3 regions of the Aquamicrobium lusatiense genome follow, and region 2 is predicted to be linked to each of the others. Evidence: predicted binding sites of a transcription regulator. Region 2 holds the regulator's gene; each other region holds the start of a gene.
What was found. The regulator LexA, encoded in region 2, represses DNA repair genes until DNA is damaged. The targets are predictions, from matches to a motif close to TGTTCNNNNTGTGTTCNG.

Region 1 (5,841 bases), 1.9 Mb from region 2:
CAGGGTATCGGCCTGAAACAAAAATCAGCGGCGGCGCGGAACCAGAAGCCACGCCAGCCCGCCGAGAATGACCGCAATTCCAAGCAGTGCCGTAACTGGGATGCCGAGCAGGGTAGGACCGAAATCCAGCAGGCGCGGTGCAAGCCCCAGCGCGAAGGCGGCGGTGACGATGGCGACCGCGATGCGGGTGGCGGCCCAGCGAATGTCGGCACCGATGCGGTCGAGCCCCTTCAGCTCAACCTCTGCGGCGATGCGGCCCTGCCGCAGGCGCAGCGCCAGCAGCCGCAGCAGCGAGGGCGCTTCCGCGGCCAGTCCGGCGAAATCAAGCGCCAGCGACTTCCCCTTGCCCATGAGGGCGCCCGGCCTGTAGCGACGGATCATCTCTTCCTGAACGATCGGGCCGGCAGCGGCCAGGGCGTCGAAATCGGGGTCGAGGCTACGCATGACGCCGTCGGCGGTGATCAGCGCCTTGAAAAGCAGGGCAAGGTCGGCGGGCAGGGCAAGGTCGTGCTCGCGCGCCAGCGCCATGAAGTCGGTGATGGCCTCGCCAAGCCGCAGCGGCGGCACGCCGTGGCGCGCGACGAAGGTGTCACAGGCGGCCTCCAGCCGCGGCAGGTCGATGTCGGCTGCCCCCGACCATTCCATGAGAAGGGCGGCCACGCGCTCGCCACTGGTTTCCACGATGGCAGCCACCAGCATCAGCAACTGTTCGCGACGGCGCGCGCCCAGCCGGCCGACCATGCCGAAATCTATGAAGGCGACGCGGTTGCCGGGCAGGGCGCGCAGATTGCCGGGGTGCGGATCAGCGTGGAACAGGCCGTCGACAAGCGCCATGCGCAGGAAGGCGGCGGTGCCGGTCCGGGCAAGCTCACGCCCGTCCAGCCCGGTGGCGTTCAGCGCGGCGTGGTCGTTGGGAACGATGCCGTCGATATACTCCTGAACCAGAAGCCGCTCGGAACTCCATTCGGAGAAGATGCGCGGAATCTTTATCCGCTCCATGGCCGCGAGATTTTGCGCCACGGCCTCGCAATTGCGGCCCTCGGCGGCAAGGTCGAGTTCCTCGCCCATCGCCGCGCCCAGGTGATTGAGGATTTCGCGCGGACGGTAGCGGGCGAATTCCGGCCATTGCGCCTCGACCAGCCCAGCCGCATGCGACAGCAATCTGAGATCGGCCTCGACCAGCGGCCTGAGGCCTGCCCGGCGCACCTTGACGACGACATCGGTGCCGTCGTGCAGCGTGGCGCGATGGACCTGCGCGATGGAGCCGGCGGCGAGCGCCGTGTGTGCGAAGCTGAGGAACACCGTATCGGGCGATGCGCCGAGGTCTTCCTCCACCTGCGCCCGGATCGCCTCCCACGGCTCGGGCGCGACATCGCTTTGCAACTTCTCCAGCTCGGTAATCCACTCCGGCGACAGGAGATCGGCGCGCGTCGACAGGATCTGGCCAAGCTTGATGAAGGTCGGCCCAAGCGATTCGATGGCAAGTCGCAGCCGTTCCGGCTGTGACAGGCTTTCGGCGTCCGCATGGAGCGCGCGCCCGCGTCGTTTCGGCAGGAGGCCGCCGAGGCCAAGCCGGATGGCGATGTCGTCGACGCCGAAGCGCACCAGCACAGCGGCGATCTCGGCGATGCGCTTGTGGTCGCGGGCTGCGGCGAAGGTGGTTTCGAGAACGGTCATCGCACTATCCCGCAAGCCAGCGATAGATGAGGTAGAGCAGAACCGCCCAGATGACGACTAGAATGCCCAGAATGACCGCCGCCGCCAGCAGCGGGCGCTTGAACCAGCGCGCGATCCAGCGGTCGGCCTTTTCGCCGGCCTCGAGATGGACCCCGGCCGGCAGCCGTTTCGCTATGAAGCCGACGGCCGCCGGCACGATGATCAGATCGTCGACGACGCCAAGCAGGGGAATGGTGAAGGGGATCAGGTCGATCGGGCTGAGCAGGTACAATCCCGTGGCAAGGCTGGCGAGCCGCAGCCAGCGCGGTGTACGCGGATCGCGAAACGCATACCACAGCACCACGGCCTCGCGCCGGAATGCAAGGAAACGCCGCTTGAGAATGCCGAAAACAGCCAATCAGAAATCCTCCAAGCCGAGACGGATAAGATAGGCGTCTTCACGCGATGCTCAAGGTTTTGCAGCGCGGTCTTGCCGGCGCAACGGGCAGCCCTATCTGGAAACGGAATCCCCGACATCGGCCCGGCCTGTTTTACGCAGCCAGCCTTGACGGGATCGATATGGAACATATAGTGAACAAAATCATGAAGAGAACGCTGCAGCAACGTCTCGCCATTCTTTCCGACGCCGCCAAATATGACGCCTCCTGCGCATCGTCCGGCGGTCAGCGCCGGGATTCGCGGGCCGGTGGACTGGGGTCTGCCGGCGGCTCGGGCATATGCCACGCCTATGCGCCGGACGGGCGCTGCATCTCGCTGCTCAAGATCCTGCTGACCAACTTCTGCATTTATGATTGTGCCTATTGCATCAACCGCTCGTCGAGCAATGTCGAGCGGGCCCGCTTCACGCCGCAGGAGGTGGTGTGGCTGACGCTGGAGTTCTACCGCCGCAACTATATCGAAGGCCTGTTCCTGTCTTCCGGCATTATTCGCTCTTCCGATTACACGATGGAGCAGATGGTGCGCGTGGCGCGCGACCTGCGCACGGTTCACAATTTCAACGGCTACATTCACCTCAAGACGATCCCCGAGGCGTCGCCGGCGCTTATCGAGGAGGCGGGGCTCTATGCCGACCGGCTTTCCATCAATATCGAGCTGCCGACGGAAACCGGCATGGCTGATCTCGCGCCCGAAAAGCAGACTCCCGTCATTCGTCGTGCCATGGCGGATGTGCGCCTTGGCATCGAAGATGCCGCAGACCGGACGCTGGGCGGCCGCCCGCGCCGGAAATTCGCGCCGGCGGGACAGTCGACGCAGATGATCGTCGGGGCCGATGGCGCCGACGATTCCACCATTCTCGCCAGCAGCGCCGGGCTCTACGGCAGCTACGGGCTGAAGCGGGTATATTATTCGGCGTTCAGCCCGATCCCGGACGCCTCGTCGCGCCTGCCGCCGCAGAAGCCGCCGTTGATGCGTGAGCACCGTCTCTATCAGGCCGACTGGCTCTATCGCTTCTACGGTTTCGAGGTGGCCGAGATCACGGCGGCCGGGACCGACGGCATGCTCGATCTCGACATCGATCCGAAGCTCGCCTGGGCGCTGGCGCACCGCGACCGCTTCCCGGTCGACGTCAACCGGGCGGGGCGGGAAATGCTGCTGAGGGTGCCGGGTTTCGGGGTGCGCACGGTGGATGCGCTGATCGCCGCGCGCCGTCATCGCCGCGTACGGATCGAGGATCTCGGCCGGCTGAAGGTGTCGCTGCGCAAGGTCAGGCCGTTCATCATTGCCGAAGGGTGGACGCCGCTACGGCTCATCGACCGGCAGGATCTGCGCGCGCTGTTCGAGCCGCCGCCCATGCAGATGTCGCTGCTGTGATGCCGGGCCTGTGATGCCGGGGTTGTGATGTACAGGATCTGTCTTTCCCGCAGGGGCGATTTCGGCGAATGGCGCGACAAGGCGCGCATGCTGCTGCAGACGGGCATCGCGCCTCACGAGGTGGACTGGTGCCTCGAAAGCGAGGGCGGGCTGTTCGCCGAGCCGGATCGGGCTTTGCCCGAGGCAAGGTCGGCCATGCCGCGGCCCGTGGTGCCCGCGTCCTTTCCGGAACTGGCCGAAGCCATCGTCTGCCACAGCGATCCCGGTCGTTTCGCGCTGCTTTATCGGCTGCTTTACAGGTTGCAAGGCGAGCGAAAGCTTTTGTCCGTGGCTTCCGATGCAGATGTGGCGCAGGCCGGAAGGCTGGCGAAATCCGTGCGGCGCGACTGCCACAAGATGACGGCCTTCGTGCGCTTCCGTGAACTCGCGCATCCGGGCGAGGGCTGCCGGCGGCGCTTTGCGGCCTGGTTCGAGCCGGATCATTTCATCGTCGCGCGCACCGCGCCCTTCTTCGCGGCGCGCTTTGCCGACATGGACTGGACGATCCTCACGCCGAAAGGGTCCGCGACCTTCGAGTCCGGAAAGTTGCGGGTCTCGCACGAGCCGGCGGCAAAGCCCGACCTTGCCGATCCGGCCGACGCGCTGTGGCTGACCTACTATGCCTCGATCTTCAATCCGGCGCGGGTGAAGGTGAAGGCGATGCAGGCCGAGATGCCGAAGAAATACTGGAAGAATCTGCCCGAAGCCGCCCTGATTCCGGAACTGGTTGCCAGCGCGCAGGCGCGCGTGGCGGACATGGCCCGGCAGGAGGCGCTTGCGCCGCCGGCCTTTCATGCCCGGGTTCAGTCCCTGCATGAAGCGCGGCAGGCCGCGCCGCCTGCCACGCCGCTGGCGGCCCTGCGCCAGCAGGCCAGCGCCTGCACCCGCTGTCCCCTGCATTGCCATGCCACGCAGACCGTGTTCGGCGAAGGGCCGGAAGCGGCCGACCTCATGTTCGTGGGCGAGCAGCCGGGCGACCGGGAGGACCTTGCCGGCCGGCCTTTCGTCGGTCCCGCAGGGCAACTGTTCGACAGGACGCTGGGGGAAGTGGGCATCGACCGGGGCAGGGCCTATGTCACCAACGCGGTGAAGCATTTCAAGTTCGAGCCGCGCGGCAAGCGTCGTATTCACCGCACGCCCAACGCGGGCGAAGTCGAGCGTTGTCGCTGGTGGCTGGAGCAGGAAATCGAGGCCGTGAAGCCTCGCCTCGTGGTTGCGATGGGGGCAACCGCGCTTGGCGCGCTGACCGGCCGCAAGCAGCGGCTGGGCGATGTGCGTGGCAGGTTGCTGCCGTTTGGTGGCGGGCGTTCCCTGTTCGTGACGGTCCACCCCTCCTATCTGCTGCGCATTCCGGATCCGGTTCGCGCCGCCGGGGAGATGACGCAATTTCGCAACGATCTGGCAACCATTGCTTCCAAAACCACTGGTTGAACCGTTACAAACTCCATTCCTGCTTGCACGCAGGTGGAGAAACTGTTTTCCTCGCGGATAAAGGCCCGGCTGAAACAAATAGTGACCAACGGGGTCTGAGCAGGCAATCGCAGGAGGCTCCCGATGCCGGCTTCGTTGACCACCTCTTTCGGCAAGCAATTGCCCGCGGGAATCGTTGCAAACCGGATGCTGGGCGAAGCCCTTGCTTTCGACTGGTCGAAGACAGCCGCCGGTGCCATGGATGACTGGCCCATGGCGTTGCGTGTCATGGCCCGCACGGTTCTGGGTGCATCGGCGCCGATGTCTATCCTGATCGGACGCGACGGGCTGGTTCTCTACAATGATACGGTCAGCGAGATTTTCGGCGATACTTATCTTGGGTCGATCGGCAGGCCGATTACGGAAGTGCTCAGTGAAGCCGCCGATTTCTACAGACGCACAATCGAAGATTGCTATTGCGGCAAGTCGCACAGTTACAAGGATCAGCCGCTGAAACTGCGGCGCAATGGCAATCTCGAAACCGCATGGTTCAATCTGGATTTCTCGCCGATCCGTGACGAATTCGGCATGCCTTGCGGTGTGTTGCTGCACTCCTTCGAAACCACGGAGCGGGTTACGGCCCTGCGGGCCAGACGCCGTGCCGACGAACGCCTGAGCATTGCGATATCGGCGTCCGGGCTGGTCGGCATCTGGGATCTCGATGTCGCGACCCTGTCGTGTACCGGAGATCAGGGATTTGCGCTCATCTACGGTGTGGAACCGGAAGTTGCCGCGGCGGGGGTCGGAAAGGAAAGGATGACATCGGCCATCCATGCCGAGGACAGGCGCACCGTTCTGGAGACGCTGTATGAGGCGATCGACCTGAAGCAGGAGTTCCGGTGC
Region 2 (5,841 bases):
GGATGTGGTGGCTTCCGAGCTTTCGCTCGAAAAGCAGACCAAGCGCGGCCTGAAACGCTCCGCGGACGATGCCGACTTCGGCCGCGAGGGAGCAGCCGAAATGTTCGATGTCGGCGAGGGCCAGTCCGGCGTCATTCCGGCACCGACCGGCGGCGCGCAAATCCTGTTCAAGGTCACTCAGGTGGTGGAACCGGCCGCCGCCGACGCACAGACCGTTCCGGATGACGTGAAGAACTCCTTCGCCGCGGGCCTCTCCGGCGATCTCCTCGATCAGCTGGTTGCCCAATTGCAGAGCCAGTATCCGGTGGAGATCGACCAGGTGGCCATCTCGCAGGCACTGGCCAGATGAGCGCGCTGAAACCCTTCATCGGCAAGGTGGCCACCGGCGACGCACTGAGCTTCGATGAAGCGTGCGATGCCTTCGATATCATCATGTCGGGTGACGCCACTCCGGGTCAGATCGGCGGCTTCCTGATGGCGCTGCGTGTTCGCGGTGAGACCGTCAGCGAGATTTCCGGTGCCGTCGCGACGATGCGCAGCAAGATGCTGCCCGTCTCGGCCCCGGTGGAAGCGATCGACATCGTCGGCACAGGCGGCGACGGCTCGCACAGCGTAAACATCTCCACAGCTTCCGCCTTCGTCATTGCCGCCTGCGGCGTGCCGGTGGCCAAGCATGGGAACCGCGGCCTTTCCTCGCTGACGGGCACCGCAGACGTGCTGACGCGGCTGGGTGTCAACATCGAGCTCGCGCCGGAGACCATAGCTCGGTGTATTGAGGAAGCTGGTATCGGCTTCATGTTCGCGCCGTCGCATCACCCGGCAATGAAGCACGTGGGGCCGATCCGGGTGGAGCTTGGCACACGTACCATCTTCAATCTGCTCGGGCCTCTCACCAACCCTGCAGGGGTCGGACGGCAGCTCGTGGGCGTGTTCGCGCCCGAATGGGTGCTGCCGGTGGCCGAAGCCCTCAAGGCGCTCGGTTCCAGACATGTGTGGGTCGTTCACGGCGATGGCTATGACGAGATCACCGTAACGGGCGAAACCCATGTTGCCGAACTCGTGAACGGTGAAATCCGCAGTTTCACCCTCACCCCTGAAGCCTTTGCGCTGCAACGCCATTCCAAGGAAGCGTTGCGCGGAGGAGATTCGGAATTCAACGCGGCCGCATTGCGCGGTGTTCTTTCGGGAACTCCCGGCGCATATCGTGATACGGTGCTGATGAATGCTGGTGCCGGACTGGTCGTTGCCGACAGGGTCAGGACACTTGAAGACGGAATCGTCAGAGCCCGCGAAGCGATCGACAATGGGAATGCGACCAGAGTTCTGAACAAGTTGATCGAGGTTTCCAACGCTTAGCCATGTCAGACATTCTGCGTAAGATTGAAGCCTACAAGCGTGACGAGATCGCCGCAGCAAAGGCGCGCAGGCCCCTTTCCGAGCTGAAAGCCCGGGCAGCAGATCAGGAAAAGCCGCGCGGCTTCCTGTCCGCACTTGAAACATGCAATCACGAAGGCCGCTTCGCGCTCATTGCCGAGATCAAGAAAGCCAGCCCGTCAAAAGGCCTTATCCGGGCCGATTTCGATCCGCCCGCTCTTGCCCGTGCCTATGAGGCCGGCGGCGCTGCCTGCCTTTCGGTGCTGACGGACGGACCGTCTTTTCAGGGCGCCCCGGAATATCTGACCCGGGCGCGTGAGGCTGTCAGCCTTCCCGCGCTGCGCAAGGATTTTCTGTTCGACACCTATCAGGTGCATGAGGCGCGCGCATGGGGGGCGGATGCGATCCTCATCATCATGGCAAGCGTCGATGATGCCACCGCGCAGGCGCTCGAAGACACCGCCTTCTCGCTCGGCATGGACGCACTGATCGAGGTGCATGACGAGGAAGAAACGGTTCGTGCGCTTCGCCTTTCCTCGCGCCTTATCGGGATCAACAACCGCAATCTGCGCACCTTCGAAACCTCGCTGGAAACCAGCGAACGTCTTGCCCCGATGATTCCGGCCGACAGGCTGCTCGTCGGCGAGAGCGGTATCTTCACCAATGAGGACTGCAAGCGGCTGGCCCGGAGCGGCATCGGCACCTTCCTCGTTGGCGAAAGCCTGATGCGTCAGGATGACGTTACCAGTGCCACGCGCATCCTCCTTGGGCTCGAATCAGGCGAGGCATAGCTGCCGTGAGCGAACGCCCCTCCCCGGCCGGAACCGGCCTTACGCATATCGGCGCTTCCGGCGAAGCGCATATGGTCGATGTCGGCGGCAAGGCCGAGACCGTACGGGAGGCTATCGCCGGGGGCAGCGTTCGCATGCAGGCCGAAACGCTTGCCATGATCCTCGCAGGCAACGCTAAGAAAGGCGACGTCCTTTCGACAGCCCGCATAGCCGGCATCATGGCCGCCAAGAAGGCGCACGAGCTCATCCCGCTCTGCCACCCCCTGCTGCTCACCAAGGTCAGCGTCGATATCGAGCCGGATCACGATCTGCCGGGCCTCAGGGTTCAGGCGCTGGCGCGCGTCACCGGCAAGACCGGCGTTGAAATGGAGGCGCTGACGGCTGCGTCCGTCGCCTGCCTCACCATCTACGACATGGCCAAGGCCGTGGACCGCGCGATGATTATTTCCGACATCAGGCTTACCTCCAAGACCGGAGGAAAATCAGGCGACTACAAGGCAGAACCCTGACATGGCGCTGGTCCCGATGGAAACGGCGCTGCAACGCCTTCTGGAGGATGTCGGACCCCTCGATGGCGAAAGCGTACCCCTCAAGGATGCGTATGATCGCGTGCTTGCCGAGTCAATCGTGGCGCTGCGTACGCAGCCTCCGTTCGACGCCTCGGCGATGGATGGCTATGCCATGCAGGGCGCCGACGCGCAGACCACGGACGGTGAATTGGCCGTCATCGGCGAAGTGGCCGCCGGCAGCACATTTTCAGGCTCTGTCGAGGCCGGCCAGTGCGTGCGCATCTTCACCGGCGCACCCCTGCCCGCTGGAACCGATACGGTCGTTATTCAGGAAAATGTCGACAGGCCGGCAGATGGCGTCATTCGCCTGCGCGAGCCGACCGCTGCCGGTCGCAATGTGCGGCGCGCCGGACTGGATTTCACGACTGGCGACCTTCTCGTCGAAAAAGGCCATCTGATGCGTGCCAGCGCGCTTTCGCTTGCCGCTTCGGCCAATCACGCGCGCCTCAAGGTCGTCAAACGGCCTCTGGTCGCCATCATCGCCACCGGCGACGAATTGTGCCTGCCGGGAAGCGAACTGGGGCCGGGGCAGATCATTTCATCCAACAGCTATGGCATCGCAGCCGCGGCCCGCGCCGTGGGCGCCGATGTTCTCGATCTTGGCATCGCACCAGATCGCGAGGATGCAATCTCGGCGCTGGTGAAGCAGGCTGTTGCTGCCGGCGCGGACGTCATCGTCACATCTGGCGGAGCCTCCGTCGGCGATCACGATCTCGTTCACAAGGTTCTGACGCGCGAAGGCATGACGCTCGACTTCTGGCGGATCGCCATGCGGCCAGGAAAGCCGCTGATGTTCGGCAGAATGGACAACATCAGATGTCTGGGCCTGCCCGGAAATCCCGTGGCAAGCCTCGTCTGCTCGCAGCTTTTCCTGAAACCTCTGCTCGCCCGCCTTGGCGGCCGGACTTTCCATCAGGACATCAGGACAGCGACGCTCGGGGCACCGGTTTCAGCCAACGACCATCGGCAGGACTATGTTCGTGCCGCCATCGAGGAACGCGACGGCCAGCTGATTGCCACGCCCTTCGGTGTACAGGATTCCTCCATGCTGCGCACCATGGCCGCATCCGGGGGTCTCGTCATACGCGCCCCCTTCCAGCCAGCATCGGAAATCGGCGATCCCTGCCAGTTGATGATGATCGGTTGAAGCCGTCCCGGATCGTTCTGATTTTAAGCGGTTGCGGAACACAACTGGAACATATAGTGTTTGTTCCGGGTTTGTTTTCCGATTCTGGATTCGCCGCTGCCGGGGGAACCTATGCTGACGCGCAAGCAACATGAACTGCTTCTGTTTATCCATGAGCGTTTGAAGGAGAGTGGCATTCCGCCCTCTTTCGACGAAATGAAGGAAGCGCTGGACCTTGCCTCGAAGTCGGGCATCCATCGCCTGATCACCGCACTGGAAGAACGTGGGTTCATCCGTCGCCTGCCCAATCGTGCGCGTGCGCTGGAAGTGCTGCGCCTGCCCGATTCCATTGCCCCCGGCCTAAACAGCGCACGAAAATTTTCACCCAGCGTCATTCAGGGAAGCCTTGGGCAGCCGGCAAAGGATGTTCGCAAGCCGCAGGTCGCCAGCAATGACGATGACAGCGCTTCGGCGGTTTCCATCCCCGTGATGGGGCGGATCGCTGCGGGTGTTCCGATCGATGCGATCCAGCACAAGACACATTCCATTTCGGTGCCGCCGGAGATGCTGTCGGGCGGCGAGCATTATGCCCTCGAAGTTCGGGGCGATTCCATGATCGAGGCAGGCATTTTTGATGGCGATACCGTCATCATCCGCAACGGCGATACAGCCACCCCGGGCGATATAGTCGTGGCACTCGTTGACGAGGAAGAAGCAACCCTGAAGCGGTTCCGTCGCAAAGGCGCCTCCATCGCGCTTGAAGCCGCCAATCCGGCTTACGAAACCCGGATTTTCGGACCCGACCGCGTCAAGGTGCAAGGCAGGCTGGTCGGATTGATCCGCCGTTATTGATCCGGAAATGAAACGGAGCGAACCGGATTTTTGTTTTCGCTCTGTTCTGAAAAAACATTATCTATCAGGATATTAAAACAACATCTTGGGGAAATGATCGAAATATTTATGTCGCCATTTGAGCGCTCTTAAAACGCTGGAATCAATCTGTTGATCGCAGATAGTTGAAGAGCACTTTACGGCCTGTACGAACGGCGAGCAGATTTTATCTTCATAGGTGAGCCGCCAGTCGAGCGATCTGCCACGATGTTCGATTTCCCGCGTAACTGGGTCTGCATTTTACCCACCCGCGCAAGCAGACGTGCCTAGGGAGGTGCACACTGTTCAGGATGCGCCCTGTCTTTATCGCTTATTCGATCTTGTCCGAGGCCGAGAGAACAGGCGTTTCCGCAGGTGCTGAGGCAACTTTTCTCTCATAGGGCGGCAAGCCACGGGCTTCCCGCGAGTATCGGCGCTGGGTGTGCCATGGCCGATAATTCCCTTCAATTGCGAAGCGCACCTTTGGCTCTCCGATGATTGGCAATGAATTTCCGGCTGAAACAACAGCAGAAGCAGTGTCGATCTTTTCCAGATAGACTTCGGCACTTCCCTTTTGCGCCAGCTCCCGACGGGTCACCACAATTGCCTGAGATTTTCGGCATGGGCTACGCGTAACCGCGTCCTCGATCACGATGACTGTTGCATGGGCACATGCTTTGGCGGCCGTAGCTGCATCCGGAGCCTGCACGACAAGCAGGCCAGAGGGACTGCGCAACGCACATGTTTTCCCGGAGCATACAAACCCTGCTGCTGTACTTTCCTGCTTCGCAGAGGCGATAAAATCCTGCAGAAAAATACCTTCGTCCGGCTGCTTTACGCGGGTTGGCGGCAATACCATCTCAGAGTCCATCGCCCGGCTCCAGTTATCCATGGTGAAGGCATTCGGGCGGGGTCGGTTGACCGCAACCTGCCCGCCTTCCATGGCGACGGCAATCAGCCGGGCATCTTCTGAAATGAGAATGTCAGGCGTTCGGGCGGAACCCAGCGTGAGCAGGCTGCCTATGGCGAATGGCAGTGCAACAAGGCGCAGCCATGTTGTCGTCATCGTTGCAATCACCAGCGCAATCGTCGCCAGAAGCACTGCCTCGGG
Region 3 (5,841 bases), 1.0 Mb from region 2:
GGTCTGCGTCGACGAAACCTGAAAAGCCATTCCACAAGGAGTTGAAGAAATGGAAGCTGAAGCAGCAAAGTACATCGGTGCCGGTATCGCGTGCCTTGGCATGGGCGGCGCGGCCATTGGCCTCGGCAACATCTTCTCGAGCTATCTGGGCGGCGCGCTGCGCAACCCGTCCGCCGCTGACGGTCAGTTCGGCCGCCTGGTGTTCGGCTTCGCCGTGACGGAAGCTCTGGGCATCTTCTCGCTGCTCATCGCCCTTCTGGCGCTGTTCGGCTGATTTGCCTTTGAATGGGGCCGCGCCGCAAACCGGCCGGCCCGAATGACAGGGACGAAAGATGTTCGTGACACCAGCCTACGGGCAAGAAACGGCGCCTGCGGATCAGGGCGCGACCGAGACAGGCATTGTGATCGGGACGGAAGTTCCGCACGAGGCTGTCGAGGAAGGTCTGTTTCCGCCCTTCAATCCTGAGAGCTTCGCCTCGCAGATTGTCTGGCTGGCCATCACCTTCGGTCTTTTCTACCTGTTCCTGAAGCGGGTTGCGATGCCGCGTCTTGCCGGCATCGTCGAGACGCGCTCCGGCAAGATTGCCAGCGATCTCGATCAGGCCGCGAAAATGAAGGAAGAGGCGGACGCTGCGGTGGCCGCCTACGAACAGGAATTGGCCGAGGCCCGCGCCGGCGCGATGGCCATCGGCCAGCAGGCCCGCGATGCGGCGGAGGCTGAAGCCGATGCCGCCCGCAAGAAGGTTGAGGCCGAGCTCGACAAGAAGCTGGCGGAATCGGAGGCCCACATCTCTTCGATCAAGTCCAGCGCCATGAAGGATGTCGGCTCCATCGCTGAATCCACGGCTTCCGCCATCATCGAGCAGCTCGTCGGCAAGGCCGACAAGGCCGGTGTGGCTGCCGCCGTCAAATCCGTCGCCGGTTGAGGGCACAGACTATGGACGCAACATCTCTCGCCACAGTCTGGGCTACCGTCGCACTGGTGATTTTCATCGCTCTGTGCATCTACATCAAGGTGCCGGGCATGGTTTCCAAGGCGCTCGATCAGCGCGCCGAACGCATCCGCAACGAGCTTGAAGAGGCAAAGCGCCTGCGTGAGGAAGCACAGGCTCTGCTGGCCGAGTATCAGGCCAAACGCAAGGCCGCCGAGCTGGAAGCCTCCGAGATCGTCGACGTCGCGAAACGCGAGGCCGCCGCTCTTGCCGAGGATGCCAGGCGCAAGACGGAAGATTATGTCGCACGCCGCACCGCCATGGCCGAGCAGAAGATCGCTCAGGCCGAACGCGATGCCGTGAGCGAAGTGCGCGCCAGCGCAGTCGAGCTTGCCGTCGAAGCCGCCCGCAAGGTGCTGGCCGACAAGGCCGATGCGAAGGCCGACGCTGATTTGTTCAGGAAGTCTGTTGAGGAAGTGAAGGCCCGGCTCAACTGAGCAAGGTTCGTTCCTGAAAGAATTGAAAGCCGCCGGGGAGACCCGGCGGCTTTTTCTTTTGAGCAAGCGGCATGGGCGCACAGAGGCCGGCGCCACTCCATTGACTTTGGCCAGTAGCATTGAGGCACAGAAGCGCCCAGCTTCAATCACCCTGTTCGACACGTCATTGTCGGAAATGGCGCGTTCACGGTTGGGCGAAACAGTCAAAAAGCTTGCAGTGCGCGTTCGGCAAAGCGCGAGGCGGCTTGTATTCGGTTCGTCGGCAAGGCCGGGATGGAGCAGACCCGAAAGCCGGAGCTGCGATTATCCTTCGCCTTCCGCTTTGCGGAAAGGGGCAAAGGAAATCCGGTGCAGCCGCTTTACCGGGCCGTGGGCCTTGATGGCCGTGCGATGGCGGGCCGTTGCGTAACCCATGTGGATCTCGAACCCGTAATGGGCATGTATCCGCCCGCAATCGGCCATCATGCGGTCGCGCATCACCTTGGCGACAATGGAGGCTGCGGCAATGGATTGCGAGCGCTGGTCGCCCTTGACCAGTGCGCGTCCGAGGCAGGGCAGGCCGGGCGGTACGTCACGGCCATCGGCGAGCGCAAGCTTCGGCTGAACGGAAAGAGCGCAGATGGCGCGGCGCATGGCTTCAAGGCTGGCCTTGCGGATGTCGCCGGCATCGATGCTTTCAGCGCAGACAGAAGAGATGCCGACAGCGCGGGCCGCACTCAGCACCGTTTCGAACAGAGCCTCGCGCTGGGCATGGCTGAGGCGCTTGGAATCGTCCAGCCCCGGCGGAATATTGTCTGGGTCCAGCACGACCGCCGCCGCCACAACAGGACCCGCGAGGGGACCCCGCCCCGCCTCATCCATGCCTGCCACAGGCCACAGTCCTTCGGCTCTTGCCGATGTCTCGAACGAGAAATCGGGGCGTTGGACAATATCGAAGAGAAGTGGAGAATCGGGGCGTAAGCGAACCATGATGCGGCGAAGTTCGCACTGGCCCCGATTCTCCGCAAGCCCCTGCCGCCGAGGGGAGCGGCGGGCAGGGGAAGCCGGAGGCGGGGGGAACGCCTTCCGGCCGAAGACAAGCCGGGACGACGGCTTGTCAGGACGAACATTCAAGAGCAGTCCTGCTTTCCACAGAAACCCTCTCAGCCCTTGTCTCACTCAACTCCAAACACAAACCGCTGCCGATCCAGCCGACCCGATTTTGCGCGAATGGCTACAGGCAACACAGACGCTGGTGCCGTTCTCCCGCGTGCGCGCCGGCGCCGTTCCAATCGGCTCCCGAAGCCTCGGGAGACCAGATCCGGATCCCGCCGCTTCAATGTCTTTGTGGCAGGGCAGACATCAGGCCGGCATTCTCTTCCAATTCCGGCCTGCCCCCGGTTTCAGAGCAGCATCAGCTGTTCGCTGTGCTTGCCGGCTACGAACTGGTCGGTTCGCAGGCTGAGGCGCTGTGTATTGAGGCCAAGTTTTTTTGCTGCAATCTCGAAGCGCCGGCCGATCTGCCATGCGTAGGGGCCGGCACCTTTCATGCGCTTGCCCCATTCCGCGTCATAGTCCTTGCCGTCGCGCATGGAGCGGATCAGGGACATGACGTGCCGGTAGCGGTCCGGATAGTTGCGCAGCAGCCAGTCCTTGAAGATGGGCGCCACTTCCAGTGGCAGACGCAGCACCACATAGCCGGCCTCGCGTGCCCCGGCGGCGCGCGCCGAGTCGAGGATGCGCTCCAGCTCCTGATCGTTGAGCCCCGGGATGATCGGCGCCACCAGAACCGATGTCGGGATGCCCGCATCCGCAAGCTGCCGAATGGTTTCCAGCCGCTTCGTCGGCGTCGCCGCGCGCGGTTCCATCGTGCGGGCCAGCCTGCGGTCCATGGTTGTGACCGACAGGGCCACCTTGGCAAGGCCCCGCTCCGCCATGCGTGCCAATATGTCGATGTCACGGGTGACCAGCGCCGACTTGGTGACGATGCCGACCGGATGGCCGCGCGCTTCCAGGACTTCCAGTATCTCGCGCATGATCCGGTACTGCTTCTCGATTGGCTGGTACGGATCGGTGTTGGTGCCGATGGCGATGGTGCGCGGCGTATAGCCTTCCTTCGACAGTTCCTTGTCCAGAAGGCGCGCCGCATCCGGCTTGGCAAACAGCCTGGCCTCGAAATCCAATCCCGGTGACAGGCCCATATAGGCATGGGTGGGGCGTGCGAAGCAGTAGACGCAGCCATGCTCGCAACCACGATAGGGGTTCACCGAACGGTCGAAGGAAATGTCGGGGGAGCTGTTGCGGGTGATGATGGTGCGCGGCCGCTCCACCTGAACTTCCGTCTTGAACGGCGGCAGTTCCTCAAGGCTTTCCCAGCCATCGTCGAACACATGGCGGCTGACCGTCTCATAGCGACCGGAGGGATTGATGCCGGCGGCGCGCCCGCGGGCCCTGTCAGGCCTCAGGCGCAGGCCGCTCTGCTCTATCATCGCATTGGCCATTTCGCTGCGTCCCGTTCCGAAAGCTGCAACATCCGCCTGCACGATTGGTTCCATCCTGGCCTTCTCCCAAGAGGTGGGCTGAGACTGGCGAATCTCTGTTCTCATGAAATTATTCCTATCCAAAAATGAGAACAAAGCAAGAACTTTGTTATGTGAACTGGGCTGGGCCGACTTGCAACTGGCGCTGTTCCAGCCTGTGGGCTATCAGGCACGTATGCTCAGCGTCATCATCGAGACATGCAACGACGAGGAAGCTCTGGCACGGACGCTCGCTTCGCTGGTGTCGGGCGCGGTGGAGGGGCTGGTGCGTGATGTCGTGGTCTGCGATCTGGGCTCCGGCGACGCAACACGTCAGGTCGCGGAACATGCAGGTTGCGTGTGGACGACAGGCGGCATCGCCGATGCCGTCAAGACGGCGAAAGGCGACTGGCTGCTGCTGCTGGAACCGGGCGCGCGCCTGCTCGGCGACTGGACGGAAGCCGTGGCGGTTCACGCAGCCCGATCCGGCGCGGCAGCGCGTTTTTCGAGAGACCGGTCGAGCCGGGCACCCTTCCTCGCGCGCATGCTTTCACGGCCGGGGCCTCTGGCGCAGGGGCTGCTTTTGCCACGCAGGCAGGCCGTGGTGCTCGCGCGGCACGCAGACAGTGCCGCAGCACTCGCAAGAGGACTGGCGATGAAAACCCTGAGGGCTGCGATCCTGCCGGCAGACCGCAAGGAGAAGAAGAGCAGCGACCACTACAGCAGCAGGACGGTTGCGCGCTGAGCTGTCAGGCTATGAGGCGCGGCTCCGTCGTTGCTACACGAAGGGCTGCCCGACCTTGTGCTTCGCCGGCACCAGCCGCTTCAGATAGGCATAGCCTTCTTCGGAAAGCCGGTTTTCCTGCCGGTGCAGGAAGCTGTCCGGCATGTGCCGCGTCTTGCCGGCAACATCGGCGAGCGGAACTTTGGCGAGGACCGTGCTGCCGTCATGCTGGAGTGCAACCGAGCCGCTGCCTTCGCCCGCAACCTGCACCGCGAAAGCGCCGGCTTCGAAGGCTTCACGAGCATCTGTCTGGCTTATGGAGCCGACATTGCCGCGCAGCAGGAAGCCGAAGGCATCCACCCGCGCGCGCTTGCCGGGAAGATGTTCGGCAAGCGCGTGTTCCAGCGCTGCGGTCAGATCGCTGCCCGAAAGCTTGACATTGCCGTGCTGGTCGCGTTCCAGCCGCTCCGGCGGTACGAGGCTTTCGACAAGCGCTCTGCCATCGGCCGTGGACACGCCTTCCGACACCGCGACCACGCAGCGCCCGTGGCGGTCGTAGGTCGAGCGGACATCATCGATGAAACGTGGAATGTCGAAGGCGCGTTCCGGCACATAGATGAGGTGCGGGCCGCTCGTCTCGTCCTGCTGCCATGCGGCGGACGCGGCGGTGAGGAAGCCGGCATGACGGCCCATGACGATGCCGACATAGATGCCGGGCAGGGCCCGGAAATCGAGATCGACCGACAGGAACGCTCCGGCGACGAACTCGGCCGCCGAGATGAAGCCCGGCGTATGGTCGTTCTCCACCAGATCGTTGTCGATGGTCTTGGGCGCATGCACCATGGCGATGGAACCGCCGGCAGCATCGCTGAGAATCTGCTGGGTGCCGGCGGTGTCGTTGCCGCCGATATAGATGAAGGCTTCCGCGTCGACCTTCTTCAGGCCCGACAGGATCAGGTCGCAATAGGCGGCATCTGGCTTGTCGCGGGTGGAACCCAGCGCCGAACCGGGAGTGCCGGCGATGAGGCGCAGCCGTTCCTCGGGAAGGTCGGTGAGATCGACATAGTTGCCGTCGCGTATGCCGCGCACACCATGCAGGGAACCGAGCACGCGCGCGCCGGGGTGGCGCTTGCGAACCTCAAGAACCGCGCCGGCCAGCGTCTGGTTGATGACCGCGGTGGGGCCGCCGC

Region 1: a site for LexA is predicted at 2,237-2,254, ahead of HNR59_RS02660 (putative DNA modification/repair radical SAM protein). Genes of this name have one in related genera too.
Region 3: a site for LexA is predicted at 4,037-4,054, ahead of HNR59_RS06850 (PA0069 family radical SAM protein). Genes of this name have one in related genera too.

What each region holds. Positions count from the first base shown of each region.
Region 1 is NZ_JACHEU010000001.1:523,896-529,736, reverse strand. It holds gene HNR59_RS02670 (ABC1 kinase family protein) at 25-1,677, opposite strand; gene HNR59_RS02665 (YkvA family protein) at 1,682-2,074, opposite strand; gene HNR59_RS02660 (putative DNA modification/repair radical SAM protein) at 2,260-3,489, shown strand; gene HNR59_RS02655 (UdgX family uracil-DNA binding protein) at 3,517-4,959, shown strand; gene HNR59_RS02650 (PAS domain-containing protein) at 5,083-5,841, shown strand, end outside.
Region 2 is NZ_JACHEU010000001.1:2,453,295-2,459,135, forward strand. It holds gene HNR59_RS11765 (SurA N-terminal domain-containing protein) at 1-349, shown strand, start outside; gene trpD (anthranilate phosphoribosyltransferase) at 346-1,356, shown strand; gene trpC (indole-3-glycerol phosphate synthase TrpC) at 1,359-2,165, shown strand; gene moaC (cyclic pyranopterin monophosphate synthase MoaC) at 2,171-2,674, shown strand; gene HNR59_RS11785 (molybdopterin molybdotransferase MoeA) at 2,676-3,881, shown strand; gene lexA (transcriptional repressor LexA) at 3,993-4,712, shown strand; gene HNR59_RS11795 (ComEC/Rec2 family competence protein) at 5,062-5,841, opposite strand, start outside.
Region 3 is NZ_JACHEU010000001.1:1,428,998-1,434,838, forward strand. It holds gene HNR59_RS06830 (F0F1 ATP synthase subunit C) at 50-274, shown strand; gene HNR59_RS06835 (F0F1 ATP synthase subunit B) at 333-926, shown strand; gene HNR59_RS06840 (F0F1 ATP synthase subunit B) at 938-1,429, shown strand; gene HNR59_RS06845 (ribonuclease HII) at 1,733-2,398, opposite strand; gene HNR59_RS06850 (PA0069 family radical SAM protein) at 2,812-3,963, opposite strand; gene HNR59_RS06855 (glycosyltransferase) at 4,082-4,672, shown strand; gene HNR59_RS06860 (diphosphate--fructose-6-phosphate 1-phosphotransferase) at 4,706-5,841, opposite strand, start outside.